2 linked regions of the Skermanella sp. TT6 genome follow. The protein of the gene in region 2 interacts with the protein of the main gene of each other region in a pairwise test. Links are inferred from orthologs where the notes say so. Each region holds a gene or a part of one and is shown on either strand. Other genes may lie near its edges. The genes, in order: cysK and cysE.

Region 1 (3,020 bases), 680 kb from region 2 along the record:
ATGGTGTCCGCACAGCGGGCAGTGCGGATCGGGCGGGACCCGGACCTTGTGGAAGCCGGTGTGAAGCGCGTCGTACATCAGCAGCTGCCCCGACAGGCTGTCGCCGATGCCGAGCAGCTCCTTCAGGACCTCGATCGCCTGGATCGAGCCGACGGCGCCGGCCAGAGCCCCCAGCACGCCGCCCTCGGCGCAGCTCGGCACCAGCCCGCGCGGCGGCGGTTCGCGGAAGATGCAGCGGTAGCAGGGGTTGGGACCGCCCAGATAGGACTTGAAGGTGGAGATCTGCCCGTCGAACCGCAGCATCGCCGCCGACACCAGCGTGCGGCCGCCGAGATGGCAGGCGTCCGCCAGCAGGTACCGGGCGGCGAAATTGTCGGTGCCGTCGGCAACCACGTCGTAGTCGGCGATCAGCCCCATGGCATTGGCCGCGGTCAGCCGCTCCCGGTGTATTTCGAGCCGGACGTCGGGATTGATCGCCTTCAGCCGCGCCCGGGCGCTCTCCACCTTGGGCGTCCCGATTGCGGCGGTATCGTGGATGATCTGGCGCTGCAGGTTGGACAGGTCGACCACGTCGGGGTCGATCACCCCCAGGACGCCGACTCCCGCCGCCGCGAGATAGAGCAGGAGCGGCGATCCCAGCCCGCCGGCTCCCACCACCAGTACCCGCGACTTCAGCAGCACTTCCTGTCCGATGCCGCCGACCTCCGGCAGGATGATGTGGCGGGCGTAGCGTTCGACCTGCGCGTCGGTGAAATCCATAAGGTGCTGACCTGGTGTTTGCCTGTTTCCGCCCGCCGATATGGCCGGACTACTTCCCGTCAGTTTGCGCGTGGATGCACGGGTCAAGCCCGCGCATGACGAAAAAGAAGCCAGCCGGACCCGCCCGTCACCGGGCCCAAATGCCAAGGCCTCCCAAGCACGGGAGGCAGGCGAAGGCTCCCTTTTCCGTCATGGCCGGACTTGATCCGGCCATCCACGCGCGAACTTCCTCCTGGAAGAAACCCGACTTCCGCCTTACTCCAGCCCCTCGAACAGGGCGGTCGACAGGTAGCGCTCGGCGAACGACGGGATGATCACGACGATCAGCTTGCCCTCGTTCTCCGGCCGCTGGCCGACCTCGATCGCCGCCGCCAGGGCGGCGCCCGACGAGATGCCGACCGCCAGGCCCTCGACCCGGGCCGCCTTGCGGGCGGTCTCGAAGGCGCGCTGGTTGGAGATGCGCAGCACCTCGTCGATCAGGTCCTTCTTCAGGATATCGGGCACGAAGCCGGCGCCGATGCCCTGGATCTTGTGCGGGCCAGGCAGGCCGCCCGACAGGACCGGGCTGTCCTCCGGCTCGACCGCGATGATCTTGAAGTCCGGCTTGCGCTGCTTGATCACCTCGCCGACGCCGGTCAGCGTGCCGCCGGTGCCGACGCCGCTGATCAGGATGTCGGCCTTGCCGGCGGTATCGCGCCAGATCTCCTCGGCCGTGGTGGCGCGGTGGATCGCCGGGTTGGCCGAGTTCTTGAACTGCTGGGTGATGAAGGCGTTGGGCGTCGACTCGACCAGTTCCTCGGCCTTGCGGATGGCGCCCTTCATGCCTTCGGACGCGGGCGTCAGCTCCAGTTCGGCGCCCAGCAGCTTCAGCATCTTGCGGCGCTCGACCGACATGCTTTCCGGCATGGTCAGGATCAGCCGGTAGCCCTTGGCGGCGGCGACGAAGGCCAGCGCGATGCCGGTGTTGCCCGAGGTCGGCTCGACCAGGGTGGTCTTGCCCGGCTCGATCTTGCCCTCGGCCTCGGCCGCCTCGATCATCGCCAGCCCGATGCGGTCCTTGACGCTGGACAGCGGGTTGAAGAACTCGAGCTTGCCGACGATGTCGGCCTTGACCCCGTACTCGGACGCGAGCCGCCGGACGCGGACCAGCGGCGTCGCCCCGATCGTATCCAGGATGCTGTTGTAGATCCTGCCCCGGAATTCAGGTCCGTGTTCTGGAGCCGCCATGGTATTCCACCCTTCGCAACTGTTAAATCTTGGAAATCACAGATAATCCAATCTAATACCTCGGCCCCGGATTTTAAATGCTGAAATCGATCTTGGCGTGGGTTTCGCTCTCGATGCCGGCCTGGTTGGCGCGCAGGCACAGGTCCTCGATCGTGATGTCGTCGAGCTGGGTCATGCAGTCGTCCTGGAGTTGCAGCCAGATCGGCCGGACGACCTTCAGGCCGAGGATCGACCCGGTCGGCTCCTCGACCGGATCGGTCGCGGTCTCCATGGCGCGGACCACCCGGACGATCTCGCCGATGCTGATCCGCCGTCGCTCCCGGGCCAGCCGGTAGCCGCCGCGCGGACCGCGCACCCCCGCCAGCACCCCGGCGCGGACCAGCTGCTGGAGCACCTGTTCCAGATAGCGCTTCGGGATTCCCTGGCGGCGCGTGATCTCGCCGCTCTGCACCGGCTCGCTGCCGGCATTGTAGGCGATGTCGAGGACCGCCTCGATCGCGAACATCAGCTTCTTCGAGATGCGCAGCATCAGTCTCGTCCTTTTCCGTCCGCGCCGGCCCCGTCCGTCCCGGTCGACCCGAAACCGCCGGCGCCGCGGGCGCTCTCTTCCAGTGTCTCGGCCAGGCTCCAGGCCACCCTTGCGTAGGGGGCGATCACCAATTGGGCGATACGCATGCCGCGCTCCACGGTGAAGGGCCGCTCCCCGTGATTGACCAGGATGACGCCGACCTCGCCGCGATAATCCGCGTCGATCGTGCCGGGGCTGTTCAGCACGGTGATGCCGTGGCGCAGCGCCAGGCCCGACCGCGGGCGGACCTGCGCCTCGTAGCCGGCGGGCAGCGCCAGCGCGAACCCGGTCGGGATCAGCGCCCGGGCGCCCGGCTCCAGCACCACGGGATCGGAGACGGCGGCCGACAGGTCCATGCCGGCGGAATGCTCCGTCGCATAGGACGGCAGGTCCAGGCCGGCACCGTTGGGAAGGCGTGTCACGGCCACCGCCAGGGCGGCCGATGCATCGGGTTTGGCGTCAGGGA
Region 2 (15,843 bases):
TAACAAACTATAATGTGAAATAGGCGGAGGCGGTGACATGGCGATCAACAGGCTTGTCGGTTCGGGAAGCAGGTCGGTGCGCAGGCTGATCGCCGGCGGCATCGCCGCGGCCCTGTGCCTCGTTGCCGCCCAGGCGTCGGCCGAGGTCTCGACCGTGCGGTTCGCCCGGCAGCTCGGCCTGGGGTATCTCCAGCTTTACGTGGCGGAGGACCTGAAGCTGGTCGAGAAGCACGCGAAGGAGGCGGGGCTCGGCGACGTGACCGCGACCTACGCGCCGCTGGGCAGCCCCTCCGCGGTCAACGACGCGCTGCTGTCCGGCAGCGCCGATCTGGCCGCCGCCGGCATCCCGCCGTTCCTGATCCTGTGGGACAAGACCCGCGGCAACATCGGCGTGCGGGCGCTGGCGACGCTGAACTCCCAGCCGGCCTACCTGAACACCAACCGGCCGGACGTGAAATCCCTCGCCGACTTCACGGAGAAGGACAGGATCGCGGTTCCGACGGTCAAGCTGTCGTACCAGGCGATCATCCTCCAGATGGCCGCCGAGCAGGCGTTCGGCGAGGGCCGGCATGCCAAGCTCGACACGCTGACCGTATCCCTGAGCCATCCGGAAGCGACGATCTCCCTGCTGTCGGGCCGGACCGAGGTGACGGGCAGCTTCACCAGCCCGCCCTTCCAGTACCAGCAGCTCGAGAGCGACAAGGTCCACCGGGTGCTCAGCTCCTACGACGTGCTGGGCGGTCCCGGGTCGTTCAGCGCGCTGTGGGCCACCGGCCGCTTCGTCGAGAACAACCCGAAGACGGCCAGGGCGGTGCTGGCGGCCATGGACGAGGCGAGCGCCTTCATCCGGGAGAACCCGGCCGAGGCGGCGGAGATCTATATCCGCCTGGACAATTCCAAGCTGGCGCCGGAGTTCGTCCGGCGGATCATCGCCGATCCGGAGATCCAGTACTCCACGACGCCCCAGAACATCCTGAAATACACCGATTTCATGTCCCGCATCGGCACCCTGAAGAACAAGCCCGAGACTTGGCAGGAGCTGTTCTTCCCCGACCTGCACGACCGTGCGGGGAGCTGAGCCCGGGACACAGATGGAGGCATCGAAAGCCATGGGCCGGGTTCTTCCCTTCGCCTCGCAGGACGCCGATCCCGGAGTCCTTCTCGACGTCGACGACGTGACGCTCCAGTACAAGACGGAGTCGCGTCTCGTCACCGCCACATACAAGGTCGATTTCCAGGTCCACCGGGGCGACCGCTTCGTGCTGCTGGGTCCGTCGGGCTGCGGCAAGAGCAGCCTGCTGAAGGCCGTCGCCGGCTTCATCAAGCCGGTCGAGGGCACCATCCGGCTGAACGGCGCTCTGATCCGCGGCCCCGGTCCCGACCGCATGGTCGTCTTCCAGGAATTCGACCAGCTCCTGCCGTGGAAGACGGTGCAGCAGAACGTCGTGTTCCCGCTGCGCGCCCGCGGCGTGCCGGCCCGTGAGGCGGAGGAGCGGGCGCGCGCCTACATCGCCAAGGTCGGGCTGGACCGTTTCCGGGACTCCTACCCGCACACCCTCTCGGGCGGCATGAAGCAGCGGGTCGCCATCGCCCGCGCCATGGCCACCGAGCCGGAAATCCTGCTGATGGACGAGCCGTTCGCCGCGCTCGACGCGCTGACCCGCCGCCGCATGCAGGAGGAGCTGCTCCAGCTCTGGGACGACGTGCGCTTCACCGTGCTGTTCGTCACCCACTCCATCGAGGAGGCGATCATCGTCGGCAACCGCATCCTGGTGCTGTCGCCCCATCCGGGGCAGGTCAAGGCGGAGCTGAACTCCCACACCTTCGGCCATGACAAGAGCGAGGGCTTCGCCGCCTTGGAGAACCGCATCCACACCATGCTGTTCGCCGAGCAGCAGCATCCGGCCCCATTCCGGGGAGCCCCGTCCCCGAGAGCCCCGTCCGTGACCAGGGCCGCCCGTCCATGACCGCCCATCCGCAACGCCTGGTCCCCTCGGTCCGGCCGGAGTTCGAGCGCGGCGTGACCGACGCCGGCGTGATCGGCGACATCAGCCGGCCGCTGTCGGCCTGGGAGCGGCTGACCGGGAACACGCTGGCCCGGCGGATCTTCATCCTGGTCCTGCTGGGCGCCGCCTGGCAGGGCTACGCCGTCTGGACCCAGAACCCGCTGATGTTCCCGACCCTGTCGGAGACGCTGGCGACTCTCTGGACCAGCCTGGTGGACGGGACGCTGATCGAGCGCTGCCTGACCTCGCTCCGCGTCCTGGTGGTGGGCTATGCCGCCGGCATCGCCGCGGCGTCGGTGCTGACCATGCTGGCGGTCACCACCCGCTTCGGCAACGACCTGCTGAGCACGCTCACCAGCATGTTCAACCCGCTGCCGGCGATCGCGCTGCTGCCGCTGGCGCTGCTGTGGTTCGGCCTGGGGGAGGGCAGCCTGACCTTCGTGCTGGTCCACGCCGTGCTGTGGCCGATGGCGCTCAACACCCATTCCGGCTTCATGGGCGTCAGCGAGACCCTGCGCATGGCCGGGCAGAACTACGGCCTGAAGGGCCTCCGCTATGTCCTGCTGATCCTGGTGCCGGCGGCGCTGCCGTCGATCCTGACCGGCCTGAAGATCGGCTGGGCCTTCGCCTGGCGCACCCTGATCGCCGCCGAGCTGGTGTTCGGCGTCAGCTCCGGGGCCGGCGGCATCGGCTGGTTCATCTACGAGAACCGCAACCAGCTGGAGATCCCGAGCGTCTTCGCCGGGCTGCTGATGGTGATCATCATCGGCCTGCTGGTCGAGAGCGTGGTCTTCCGAACCCTCGAAATCCATACCGTCAGAAAATGGGGAATGCAGCGATGAGCCCGAGCCCGACGCTTCTCGACGACATCGACGTGGTCCCGGTCTCGCCCGTGCTGGGTGCCGAGATCAGGGGCATCGACCTGTCCCGCGGCCTGGACGACCGCCAGTACGAGCGGGTCAACCAGGCCCTGCTCGACCACCGCGTCATCGTGTTCCGCGACCAGGACCTGTCCGACGACGACCTGCTGGCCTTCAGCCGCCGCTTCGGCACCCTGGACAAGGCGCCGCCGAACGAGAACGGCAAGCAGTTCGTGCCCGGCTACGAGGAGATCTACGTGATCTCCAACGTGGTCGAGAACGGCGTCGCGATCGGGGCGCTCGGCGCCGGCGAGGCTTCCTGGCACACCGACATGTCGTTCCTGCCCGATCCGCCGCTGGGCAGCGTGCTCTACTCGCTGGAGGTCCCGCCGGCCGGGGGCGACACCTGGTTCCTGAACACGGTGCTGGCCTATGAGTCGCTGCCGGAGACCTTGCGCGCCCGGGTCGACGGCCTGTCGCTGAAGCATGACAGCACGACCAACAGCGGCGGCTTCATCCGCTACGGGTACGAGAAGCCGACCGACCTGGCGACCTCGCCCGGGACGGTGCATCCGCTGGTGATCACCCACCCGGAAAGCGGCGATCGCGCCCTGTACCTGGGCCGCCGGCTGAACGCCTTCGTCGTCGGCCTGCCGATCGGGGAGGGCGAGGCGCTGCTGGACGAGCTGTGGTCCCACGTCGCCAAGCCCGAGTTCACCTGGGCGCATTCCTGGCGGAAGGGCGACCTGGTGATGTGGGACAACCGCGTCACCATGCACCGCCGCGACAGCTTCGACAACCAGTACCGCCGCCTGATGCACCGCACCCAGATCCGGGCGCGGCACAAGGCTTGAGTTGCGGATGGTCGCCAACCTGTCCGGCACGGTTGTTGCGCGCCCTGCGAAAGGGTTAGTGCCAGGCAAAATCATTCCATTTTCGTCATGGCCGGACTTGATCCGGCCATCTTTCACGGGAAGCATCGGAGCTTCCGTGCCTTGAGATCCGCGGGTCACGCCCGCGGATGAGTGCGTCCGTGAGGACGTTTTGTCAGTGTGGTGCAAGTCCGCACCGAAGGAGGTCACGACTTCGAAGCCGAAGGTAACTGCGTCGCCGCGAAGCGGGGTGGGGAGCAACCTGAGGCGAACCGGCGGTCCGTAGGATGACGAACCCGTTTCGGCGGGGTGGCTCGGCGAGCCTGCTCATTCATGGCGAAGCCTGGAACCGACCGTCGGCGCTGAGGTGACTGGGAAAGCGACCGGCGGGACCACCACGTGGGTGGGGGCGGAATGTCGGGACGGCAAGGCGGAGTAAGCGGAGAGACCTGCCGGCGCGGGTGACGGCGGCAGGAGTCAGAGCCTTCATATTACCGCGATGGCGCGGGACCGCCGGAGGGCGGTCGCCGGCGCCGGAGAGGGACGGATAGCAAAACCGGCCCGAGGGAAGGGAGGCAGGAAGTGGAACGGGGAAGGACGGGGATGACGCAAGGAACAGTTCCGGGAGTGCCGGTAACGGCTAAACAAGGGACGGAAGCCCAGGCTCGGGATTGGAGCTGGGTGGAAGCGTCGATCTGGACCGGCCCCATGGTGTCGGCGCTGGGCAACGGCGTCAAAGGAGGCAAATGGTACAGCCTGATCGACAAAGCGATCCGGCCGGCGACCCTGGAGTGCGCGTGGCGGCGTGTCGCGCGTAACAAGGGGGCGGCGGGCGTGGACGGGCAGAGCATCGCCCGGTTCACGCTCCAGGCGGATCGGTACCTGCGGGAATTGCACGAGGACCTGAACAGCGGCAGCTACCGGCCAAGCCCGGTCCGGCGCGTGGAGATCCCGAAGGGGACGGCAAAACCCGCCCCCTGGGCATCCCCACGGTCAAGGACCGGATCGTCCAGACGGCTCTCAAGCTGACGATCGAGCCCATCCTCGAAGCCCGGTTCCGGGACGGCAGCTACGGCTTCCGCCCCGGCCGCGGCTGCAAGGATGCCTTGCGCGCGGTCGACCGGGCGCTCAAGGACGGATACGCCTGGGTGGTGGACGCCGACCTGGAACGGTACTTCGACACGATCCCGCGCCGGGACCTCATGGCCCGGCTCGGCGACCTGATCAGCGACGGGCGCGTCCTGGAGTTGATCGACAGCTTCCTCCAGCAGGACATCATGACGGAAACGGCACGATGGACACCGGTCGCGGGAGCTCCGCAAGGGGCGGTGATCTCACCGATCCTGAGCAACTTGTACCTGCACCCGCTGGACGAGCTGATGGAAGCCGAAGGCTACCGCATGATCCGCTACGCGGACGACTTCGTCGTCCTGTGCCGGGACGAGGCGCAGGCCCGCGCGGCCCTGGCCCGGGTGCAAGCCTGGGTGGCCGACAACGGCCTGACGCTCCATCCCGACAAGACGCACGTCGGAGACTGCCGGCAACCCGGCCAGGGCTTCGACTTCCTCGGCTACCGCTTCGAGGCGGGACGCCGATACGTGCGGGACAAGAGCCTGAAGGCGTTCAAGGACAAGATCCGGGCCCGCACCGGCCGCAGCCGGGGCGTCAGCCTGGATCACGTCATCGCGGATCTCAATCCGGTGCTGCGGGGGTGGTTCGGCTACTTCAAACATGCTCGAGCCCGCCTCTTCACGCAACTGGACAAGTTCATCCGCAGACGCCTGAGGGCGATGCTGCGCAAGCAATCCCGACGCCCAGGCTTCGGGAAAAGCTATGCAGACCATCGGCAATGGACCAATGCCTACTTCGCGACCAGGGGACTGTTCACCCTCTCGACAGCCCTCAGGCAAGCGAGACACTCCCGATGAGGAAAGCCACGACTGGAGAGCCGTGTGCGGGAAAACCGCCCGCACGGTTCGGAGGGAGGGGAGGCAAAACCTTCCCTACCCCTATCGAACCGAACGAGAAAACAGTCGCATTGAATGTTCTCAATCGTTGATAGGCAAGTACCGTGCCGGACAGCCGTGGACTTGATCCGGCCACGACGAAGCGGGAGCATCGCTGCCTGTGGCTGTTGTTATCATGCGGCATGGCCGGGGATGCTCCCGCGGCCGGATTCAACTCGCGTAGAAGATCTCCAGCCCTTCCGACTCCGACGACAGCGCCTCCAGCGCCTGCTCCGCGTCGGACAGGGCCTCCCACAGTTCATGGGCCAGGGTCCGACGGTCGCATTCGGCATCGGGGCTGTCCAGCAGCCGCCCCAGCTTGCGGTGGGAGACCAGCGCCTTGTGGCGCATCCAGGCGACCCGTGCCCGTTCGGCGTCGCCGACACCCGCTTCCAGGTCGCGAAGGGTCACGGGGGCGTCCTCCGGGACATAGGTCAGGCGGGCATAGGCGGCCGGCATCCGGGCGGTCTGGCGCAGCACCGTGCCGGGAAGCTGGAGCATGCCGAAACCCGCCGGCCACGCGCTGTCGTCGGCCAGGCTGAGGATCAGGTCCGAGCTTTCGCCGGTCCGGACCGGCGCCGGGATCACGTGGGTTCCCATCAGCCCTCCGACGGCACCGGCGACGGCGGGATGGCGCGCCAGGTCGGCCAGGAATTTGGCGGAGCCGCCCCGGCGCGCCGCCGCGGCGACGCCGTCCCGGCTCAGGACCCGGAAAGGGGCCGTGATCGGGGGCCGGTGGCGCCGTCCCGCCTCCCCGCCGGGGGACAGGTCCAGCGACCAGGCCGGCGGCTCCAGGGCCAGATGGCGGTCGGGGTTGAAGTCAGGTTCCGCGCCCGGCTGACTGCTCCGGCGCGACGTCAGGGGAATGATCGTCGCATCCATCGGCATGCCTCCTCCGTGGTTGTCCGTTCTCAACTCCGACCATCATCCCAGCTAATCACGACTTAATCAATCGAGATTATGGAGTCTTTAACCTCCAGCCTGCCCCAGGGCCTGCTCCAGGTCGGCGATGATGTCGTCGATATGCTCGATGCCGATCGACAGGCGGACATAGCCCTCGCTGACGCCGGTGGCGAACTGCTCCTCGATCGACAGTTGCGAGTGCGTGGTGCTGGCGGGGTGGATCGCCAGGCTGCGCGCGTCGCCGATGTTGGCGACGTGGTAGAGCAGCTTGAGGCTGTCGATGAAGCGCCGGCCCGCCTCCCGGCCGCCCTGCAGCTCGAAGCCGACCAGGCCGCCGTAGCCGCCCTTGAGATAGGCGTCCGCGCGCGTGCGCTCGTTCCCCTGCTGGAGGCCGGGATAGATCACCTTGGTCACGCTGGGATGCCTGGACAGATACTCTGCGACCGAGGCCGCGTTCCGGCTGTGCTCGCGGATGCGCAGCGGCAGCGTCTCCAGCCCCTGGAGGATCTGGAAGGCGTTGAACGGGCTGAGCGCGCAGCCGAGGTCGCGCAGCAGGGTGGTGCGCGCCTTGATGATGTAGGCGACGGGACCGATCCCCTTGACCGCCTCGACCCAGACGGCGCCGTGGTAGCTGGGATCGGGCTGGTTCAGCAGCGGCTGGCGTTCCGGGTCGGCGGCCCAGTCGAAGCTGCCGCCGTCCACGATCATGCCGCCGATCGAGGTGCCGTGGCCGCCGATATATTTGGTGGTCGAATAGACGATGACGGCGGCGCCGTGGTCGAATGGACGGGCCAGGATCGGGGCCGCCGTGTTGTCCACGATCAGCGGGATGCCCAGCGGCCGGCCGATGTCGGCGACCTCGCGGATCGGGAACACGGTCAGCTTGGGGTTGGGCAGCGTCTCGGCATAGTAGGCGCGGGTGCGGTCGTCGGTGGCGCGGCGGAAATTCTCCGGGTCGGCCGGATCGACGAACCGGACCTCGATGCCCTGCTGCTTCAGGGTATTGGCGAACAGGTTCCAGGTTCCGCCGTACAGGTTGGTCGAGCTGACGATGTTGTCGCCCGCCTGCGCCAGGTTCTGCACCGCCAGGGCCGAGGCCGCCTGTCCCGAACTGACCGCCAGCGCCGCGACGCCGCCCTCCAGGGCCGCGATGCGCTTCTCCAGCACGTCGGTCGTGGGATTCATGATCCGGGTGTAGATGTTGCCCAGTTCCTTGAGGGCGAACAGGTTGGCGGCGTGCTCGGTGTGCTCGAACTGGTACGACGTTGTCTGGTAGATCGGCACCGCGACGGCGCCGGTCGCCGGGTCGGACCGGTATCCGGCATGCAGCACCAGCGTCTCGGGGTGCGGGGCGCCGGGGTTGGGGGAATCGGGGGTCTTGCCGGTGGCGCTCATGGCTTGCGGTTCCTCTCTTCTGGCCTGCCCACGGGATCCTTCGGTGCCCGTGGGTCATGGAGGCCCAAGCTACAGGATCGCCGGCCGGCTGGGTATCTTCTTTTGTGAATTGAACCTATTCAGCAGGGACGTTGTGTATTTTCTCGGCGGGCATGGCCGAGGCGATGCCGGCCAGTTCCTCTCGGGCGTGGCGGATGATCTGCGCGGCGCCCCAGACCGCCAGGGTCGCCATGATGGCGGCCACGGCGATGTCGGGCCAGCCGGTGCCGGTGCCGAACACGCCCAGGGCCGCGGCCATGACGGCGAGGTTGGCGATGGCGTCGTTGCGAGAGCAGATCCAGACTGAGCGGCGGTTGCTGTCGCCCTCGCGGTGGAAATACAGGAGCAGCGCGCAGGCGATGTTGGCCGCCAGTGCCAGCGCGCCGACGGCACCCATGATCCCGGCTTCCGGAACGGTCTGGTTGAAGGCGTTCCAGGCGGTCTGGAACGCCACCAGCAGCCCGACCGCTCCCAGCGAGACTCCCTTCAGCAGGGCCGCGCGGGCGCGCCACCGGAGCGCCATGCCGAGCACCAGCAGGGAGATCGCGTAGTTCGCCGCGTCGGCCAGGAAATCGACCGAGTCGGCGAGCAGCGAGACCGAGTCGGCCGCAGCGCTCGCCGCCAGTTCCGTCAGGAACATGCCGGAATTGATCGCCAGGGCTGTCCACAGGACGCGGCGATAAATCTTGTCCACCGGAGGCTTGGCGGATGAACATCCGCCGTTGCAGCAGCCCGCAGCCATGGCGATCCTCTTTCTTCAGTGTAACGACTTTTCCATCGGCTGTGACGATCGACATTGCTTCGGGACCGGAAGACCTTATTTTCCGTTCCTATGTCGGCCGTCGCGGCGCGGTCCGGTCCGGTCATGATGTCGCCGCGCTTGGGAGCACCGGGTCCATGAGTGAAGTACAGTTTGCAGTACCGGAATTCGCAGCGCCAGGGGATGAAGCGGCTTCACGGCCGGCCTCGCGCGCCAGCGACATGGTCTGGGGACTTCTGCGCGCCGACGCGGTCCGCATCTCCTCGGAGGAGGAGATCCTGCGCGGCTTCATCCATGGCGCGGTCCTGTTCCACGACGATTATGCCGGCGCCCTGGGAGCGCTCCTCGCCCACAAGCTGGGCGACAGGAACATGCCGTCCGAGCGGCTTGAGCGGCTGGCGCACGAAGCGCTGTCCGATGACCCCGACATCGTCGAGGCCGGCGCCGCCGACCTGATCGCGATCCTGGAGCGCGACCCGGCCGCCGACAGCTATCTGACGCCGTTCCTCTACTTCAAGGGCTTCCACGCGCTCCAGTGGCACAGGATCGGCCACTGGCTGTGGACCCACGGTCGCCACAGCCTCGCCCATTTCCTTCAGAGCCGGGTGTCGGAGGTATTCGCGATCGACATCCACCCGGCGGTGCCGGTCGGCCGCGGCGTCTTCATCGACCACGGCACCGGACTGGTCGTCGGAGAGACTGCGGAGATCGGCAACAACGTCTCGATCCTCCAGGAGGTGACCCTGGGCGGTACCGGCAAGGAGCACGGCGACCGCCACCCCAAGGTGCGCGACGGCGTGCTGCTGTCGGCCGGCGCCAAGATCCTGGGCAACATCGTGATCGGACGCGGCGCCAAGGTCGGCGCCGGCAGCGTGGTGCTGAAGGAGGTCCCCGAGTGCGCCACGGTGGTCGGCGTGCCGGCCAAGGTCGTCGGCTGGTGCAGCGGCCCGGCGGCGGCCCTGGCGATGGACCAGAGCCTGCCGGAGCCCGACTACAGCATCTAGTGCGGTACCCGATCCGGTCCTCGCGGCCGGACGTTCCACTCTCCGCACCGTGTCGCGCCATGGGCGCAACCTACGGCTCGATGCAGGGCCGAGGTGATGCGGGCCGACGATCGTAGGTTGCGCCCATGGCGCAACGCATCGGATCGGCCGTCTCGGGCGGATCGACCTGATCGGGTACAGCCCCAGCGTTCCGGCCATGGTGTCGGCGCCGGCCTGCGGCCGAGGCCGACCTACCGGGATACCCATGGTCATCGTCCGCTCCGGGTCGGCATCCAGCCCCGGAGCGTCAGCGCGTTGGCGACCACGCTGACGGAGCTGAGCGCCATGGCGGCGCCGGCTAGGACGGGGCTGAGATAGCCCAGCGCCGCCAGCGGGATGCCCACCACGTTGTAGGCGAAGGCCCAGAACAGCCCCTGCCGGATCTTGGCGTAGGTCCGTCTGGACACGTCGAGCGATCCCGCCACCAGGGCCGGGTCGCCGCGCATCAGCGTGACGCCGGCCGTGTGCATGGCGACGTCGGTGCCGGTCGCCATGGCGATCCCGACATCGGCGGAGGCCAGGGCCGGCGCGTCGTTGATGCCGTCGCCGACCATGGCGACGGTCTTCCCCTCCGCCTTCAGCCGGGCCACCACGTCGGCCTTGTCGCCGGGCAGGACCTCGGCGAAGACCCGGTCGATCCCCAGCTCCCGCGCCACGGCGCCGGCGGCGCCCGCGCTGTCGCCGGTCACCATCACCGCCTCGATCCCGCGGGCATGCAGCGCCGCGACGGCCTCCCGGGCACCCGCCTTGACCGTGTCTCCGAACGCTACCAGCCCCAGCACGCGGGACTGCGGCGCCGCCTCGGCCAGCCAGGACACCGTGCGGCCCGACGCTTCCAGCGCATCGGCCCGCTGCTCCAGCGCTCCCAGGGACAATCCGGTCTCCGCCAGCAGCCGGCGGGTGCCGAGCAGCAGGGAGCGGCCCTCTACCCGGCCCGAGACGCCGCGCCCGGCGAGCGCCTTGAAGCCGGCCGCCGGCACGGCCGCGGCGCCCTCGGCACCGGCCAGGTCGCGCACGGCGCGGGCCAGCGGATGCTCGCTGCCCTGCTGGAGCGAGGCTGCCAGCCGCAGCAACTCGCCGCGGCCTACGCCGGCTGACGGGACCAAGTCGGTCACCCGCGGCTTGCCCTCGGTCAGGGTGCCGGTCTTGTCGAAGGCGACGGTGGTGACCGCATGGGCGCGTTCCAGCGCCTCGGCGTCCTTGATCAGGATGCCGTGGCGCGCGGCGGATCCGGTGCCGACCATGATCGCCGTCGGGGTGGCGAGGCCGAGCGCGCAGGGGCAGGCGATCACCAGCACCGACACGGCGGTCAGGATCGCCGCCTCCAGGTCGCCGCCGAGCGCCCACCACGCGGCGAAGGTCACGGCGGCGATCACCAGCACGATCGGGACGAAGACGGCGCTGACCCGGTCCACCGTCCGCTGGATCGGCGCCTTGGATGCCTGGGCGCCTTCGACCATGCGGACGATGCGGGCGAGCATGGTCTCCGATCCGACCGCCGTGGTCTCCACCGCGAGCATGCCGTCCACGTCGATCGATCCGCCCGTGACCGCCGAACCCGGCGCCTTCTCCACCGGCAGGCTCTCGCCGGTCAGCATGCTTTCGTCGACCGAGCCCTCGCCCTCGCGCACCCTTCCGTCCACCGGGATCCGCTCGCCGGGGCGGACCACCACGATGTCGCCGACCCGGACCCGCTCGACCGCGACCTCGTGCTCCACCCCGTCGCGGCGCACGCGGGCGGTGTCGGGCCGCAGGTCCATCAACGCCCGGATCGCCGCGGCGGTCTGGCCCTTGGCCCGGCTCTCCAGCCACTTGCCCAGCAGGATGAAGGTGATCAGCACGGCCGACGCCTCGTAATAGAGGTGCGGCGCGTGGCCGCCGTGATCCGCCGGTCCCAGGGCCGCCATGTACTGGACCAGCAGCAGGTAGGTGCTCAGCCCCCAGGCGGCCGAGGTGCCGATCGCGACCAGCAGGTCCATGTTGCCGGCGCCCGCGCGAACGGCCTTGAAGGCCGCGACGTAGAACCGCCAGCCCAGCCAGAACTGGACCGGCGTCGCCAGCGCGAACTGGAGCCAGCCCGGCGGCATGACGTCGAGCCCGGCCATGTCGCCGGCCATCCCGGCGACCAGGGGAAGCGACAGGGCCGCGGCGATCATTACCCGCGTCAGGTCCTGCCGCGACCGGTCGCGCGCCTCTGCCACCGCCTTGCGGCCGGCGCTTGGTTCCTCGGCGGCGATAGGGGCGGCCCGGAAGCCGGTGCGGTCCACCGCGGCGACCAGGGTTTCCCCGTCGAGGCCGCTGCCGACCACGTGCGCCCGCTCGGTCGCCAGGTTGACCGACGCCTCGGTGACGCCGGGCACCCGGCGCAGCGCCTTTTCCACCCGGCCCACGCACGACGCGCAGGTCATGCCCTCGATCGACAGGTCGAATTCGGCCTGTCCGGCATCGGGTGGATTGTCGGTTCGGATTGCGGCGTAAGCCATGGCTGACCTCTCGGCTTCTCTGTAACCCCATATGGATGGGGCTTCCAGTCGTGGGAAGGTCAAGGGCTATTTGCCGCGGTCGCTGCGCTATGGTGCGTCGGCACGCGGCGCTTCGACTCCATCTGTATTCGAGTTGTCCTTAATCTCTCGTAAAAAGTTCTTTGTCACAGTAGGCGCGCAACACAAGAGGGCGTCATCGTGGGCTTTTCTTCGATCAGGCATATTCCAGTCTATGTCGTGACAGATATGACAAAACCCGTTGCTGCGTGCTCGATGGCGAAGGCGCGCATCCTGATCGAGAAGCATGCCGCGAAACTTCAGTCGATCAACGGGCGGTCCGGAGTCATCGTCAATTCGACCGATGTTCTCATGGCCCATCTCGGCCCTCTACTTCAGTTCCTTTCTCCCCGGGAAGCCACGGAGGCGGAAGCGGTCACCGCCGACCTTCCTCCCGCTCCCTGCCACCGGCCCATGAACGACCGGGAAGTGGCGGAGCACCTGATCCGGGCGGCGGGCCTGACGGCCTCCGCCCAGGGAGGGCTGGACGACAAGGCGGTCGTGGAGATTCGCGACATCCGGCAGAGGCTTGCCGACGCCATCCCCGGCATGACCTTCCCGCGCCCGACCACCGGCCCCCTGGCAAGCAGGCTCAATCAACTGCTCTTGATCTTCAGCCAGGCGCAGAGCGACCGGAAGCTGGACGACATCGACGTCATCAGGCAGGTCCAGGCCCTGACCTGGTAGGGGCTGCCTGCGGTTGTTCTCCGATCCCGGCGGGATGAACCCGGTGTTCTCCCCGAGGCGTCCTATCGCGAGGTTCCGCGGCCCGCCTCGCGATTGATGCAGAACAAGCCGACCAGCGACAGGCACATGCCGACGGCCATCATCGGTGACAGCGGCTCCCCGAAGACGGCATGCGCCCAGATCATGGTTACGGGCGGGCTGAGATAAAGCGCCCCGCTCGCGCTCTCGGCCGAACCCAGGCGCAGGCATGCCCAGTACAGTCCGTATCCCCCCAGCGTCGGGATCAGCACGAGCCACAGGAGGCTCAATCCGAACGTCGGACTCGCGACGGGTGCGATGCCGCCCTCGACCAGGGCCAGGATGCCGAAGACCGGCACGCTGACGCAGACCTGGATGAAGAGCGTCGCCGAGATCGGCAGGGACAGGTCGGTTCCGCCGATCCTCTCCTGGATCAGCGTCGCGACGGCCAGGGACAGCATGCCCAGCACCGGCAAGCCATAAGCCCACACCGGTGCCGAACCCAGCCGGAAGCTTTCGCCGGCCACGGCCACGACGCCAAGGGCACCGATGCCGACGCCGATCCATCGCAGCCCACCGGTGCGCCGTCCGGGCAGGAAGATCGCCATTCCCGCGACCGCCAGGGGCAGCAGGTCGGCGGCCAGTGCCGCCAGTCCCGCCGGAACCCCGTACTCGATGGATTTCGCGATCGGCGCCAGATAACCGCAGATGGCGAAGACGCCGATCAGCGCCTGACGGCCTATCGCCGCCCGCGGCGCCGCGCGGAGAGCCGGCAATGCGAAGGGCAGCAGCAGCGGGACCGCCAACGCGAAGCGCCAGAACGTGACCAGGAACGCCGGCGCATGCTCGGCCGCGAAGCGGTAGCCGATGAAACCCGCGCTCCAGGCGACCACCATGGCCGCCTGGAGCCCGAAAAGCACGAAGGCCGGGGGAGCGGCGCGACCCACCGCGTTTCCCGCCCGTCCCGTGGTGGCCCATGCGTTCGCCGCGCCCCTGACTGTCTTGCCCCTGACTGTCTTGTCCATGACTGTGCTCCTTTCCGTCATGGAGTTGACATTCGGGTGGCGAGGTAGTTCAATCAAACGAAACTAAATGAACCAGTAATGCGAAAATATTGAACTATGCCGCAGCCCCTCGACATCGAGCTTCTTCGGACCTTCCACGCCATTGCCCGTTTCCGGCAGTTCCGCGCGGCTTCGCTCCATCTCAACCGCAGCCCTTCGGCGGTCAGCACGCATGTCCGCCGCCTCGAGGAGCTTGCCGGCCGGCGCCTGTTCGAGCGCGACAACCAGGGGGTGACACTGACACCCTCCGGGCGGAGCCTGCTGATCCAGACCGTCGAGTTCCTGCAAGCCCATGACCGGATCGTCGCGGGCTTCGACGCATCCGCGGCCACCGGGCGGGTGCGGTTCGGCGTCTCCGAGGAATATGCCCACCGGCTCTTGCGCGACGCTCTGCCCCTCTTCTCCGCTGAACATCCCGCCGTCGAACTCGAGGTCGAGACCGGTCCGAGCGGGGAGCTTGCGAACCGGCTGGAGCGCGGCAGCCTGGATCTCGCCGTCGTCGTGGAACCCGCGGGCCAGTCGCGCCGGCCCGGCGGCACGGCTTTCGGCACGACGCAACCCGTCTGGGTCGCGGGCGCCGGTTCGCATCTCGCCGCGGATATCCCGGTGCCCCTCGCCCTGCACGGCTCCGGCTGCCCTTACCGGAGCGCCGCGGTCGATGCCTTGGCGGCGATCGGCCGTTCGTGGCGGACGATCGTGACAAGCTCGGGATCCGCCGCCATCGAGGCGGCGATCGAGGGCGGCTTCGCCGTCGGAATCCTCGACCGCGCCCGCGTCACCGATGCCATGAGGATCCTCGGGCAGGACGAGGGATTGCCGCCTCTGCCCGCCCATGAATTGGTCATTGCCCGGGCACCCGGGGCTGCCGGCAAGGCGCAGGATCTCCTTGCCGAAACGATCGTCCGCCACTTCCGCCTTTGAGGCTGGGACATGGGGGTGCGCTCCCGATCCGTGCTACGACGGCGGGAGAGTATGAGGATGGTGGAGACGGAATCTCAGTAGATCAACTGACGGGTGCGGCGATCCGCACCGTTTTCAAAGCCCGTCTGAGAGTTGATCGGAGTTGCGGATCGCGGTCATGGTTGCCCATTCAGAAGGGGAGTGCCCCGCTGAGGCGGACGGTCATCGTCGTCGTGCGGACCCTGACGGTGTCCCTGACGTAATCACTGTCTTCGATCCAACTAAAAACGCACACACCGCAAGGCATGTGTCGATCAGCGCTGGCCAGCACCGGAAAACGTCGAGTTCTTCGGCTGAATGAACCGTGTGCGCCACTGCGGCCGGTTCCCCGCGCAAGGCGGAGAAGCGCAGTGTGTTGTAGCGCATCTCTGAGTGATGGCGGAGGGAGCGGGATTCGAACCCGCGATACCATTTCTGGTATACACACTTTCCAGGCGTGCGCCTTCAACCACTCGGCCACCCCTCCATCAAGGCCGCGGAAAATACTCAACGGCGGGGGCGGATTCAAGCACTTCGTTCACGTCGGCTCCCGGGAAAGTGAAGAAGGGTTCGGTTGCGCCTCCCGGGGTGGCGGCGCATGTTCCGGCACGGCGTCAATCAGCGGTGAGGAACGAGTGGTCGTCCTGAGAATGATCGGAGGGGTCCTGCTGCTGGCGGGGCTCGCGGCGTTGGGCTGGGACCTGTGGCAAT

Evidence for each region.
Region 1: the proteins of cysE (region 2) and cysK interact in binary tests that used the Escherichia coli proteins (3 or more experiments, as listed by UniProt). The link is inferred for Skermanella sp. TT6 from one-to-one orthologs.

The regions. Positions count from the first base shown.
Region 1 is NZ_CP067420.1:5,929,503-5,932,522, forward strand. Bases 1-2,882 are described here. They hold cysK (cysteine synthase A), read right to left. Parts: upstream 1,987-2,882; coding sequence 1,015-1,986; downstream 1-1,014. Other genes in these bases: IGS68_RS27715 (HesA/MoeB/ThiF family protein), read right to left, coding at 1-759; IGS68_RS27725 (RrF2 family transcriptional regulator), read right to left, coding at 2,060-2,515; dut (dUTP diphosphatase), read right to left, coding at 2,515-2,882. Outside these bases: more of dut, read right to left, coding at 2,883-3,020.
Region 2 is NZ_CP067420.1:5,248,740-5,264,582, reverse strand. The notes cover bases 7,941-10,911. They hold cysE (serine O-acetyltransferase), read left to right. Parts: upstream 7,941-8,978; coding sequence 8,979-9,845; downstream 9,846-10,911. Other genes in these bases: IGS68_RS24520 (heavy metal translocating P-type ATPase), read right to left, coding at 10,094-10,911; IGS68_RS24530 (cation transporter), read right to left, coding at 8,158-8,775; IGS68_RS24535 (O-acetylhomoserine aminocarboxypropyltransferase/cysteine synthase family protein), read right to left, coding at 7,941-8,042. Outside these bases: IGS68_RS24565 (ABC transporter substrate-binding protein), read left to right, coding at 38-1,078; IGS68_RS24560 (ABC transporter ATP-binding protein), read left to right, coding at 1,110-1,967; IGS68_RS24555 (ABC transporter permease), read left to right, coding at 1,964-2,848; IGS68_RS24550 (TauD/TfdA dioxygenase family protein), read left to right, coding at 2,845-3,720; IGS68_RS35710 (hypothetical protein), read left to right, coding at 4,420-4,767; ltrA (group II intron reverse transcriptase/maturase), read left to right, coding at 4,716-5,666; IGS68_RS24540 (hypothetical protein), read right to left, coding at 5,916-6,626; more of IGS68_RS24535, read right to left, coding at 6,714-7,940; more of IGS68_RS24520, read right to left, coding at 10,912-12,367; IGS68_RS24515 (hypothetical protein), read left to right, coding at 12,641-13,111; IGS68_RS24510 (DMT family transporter), read right to left, coding at 13,174-14,154; IGS68_RS24505 (LysR substrate-binding domain-containing protein), read left to right, coding at 14,251-15,114; IGS68_RS24495 (hypothetical protein), read left to right, coding at 15,768-15,843.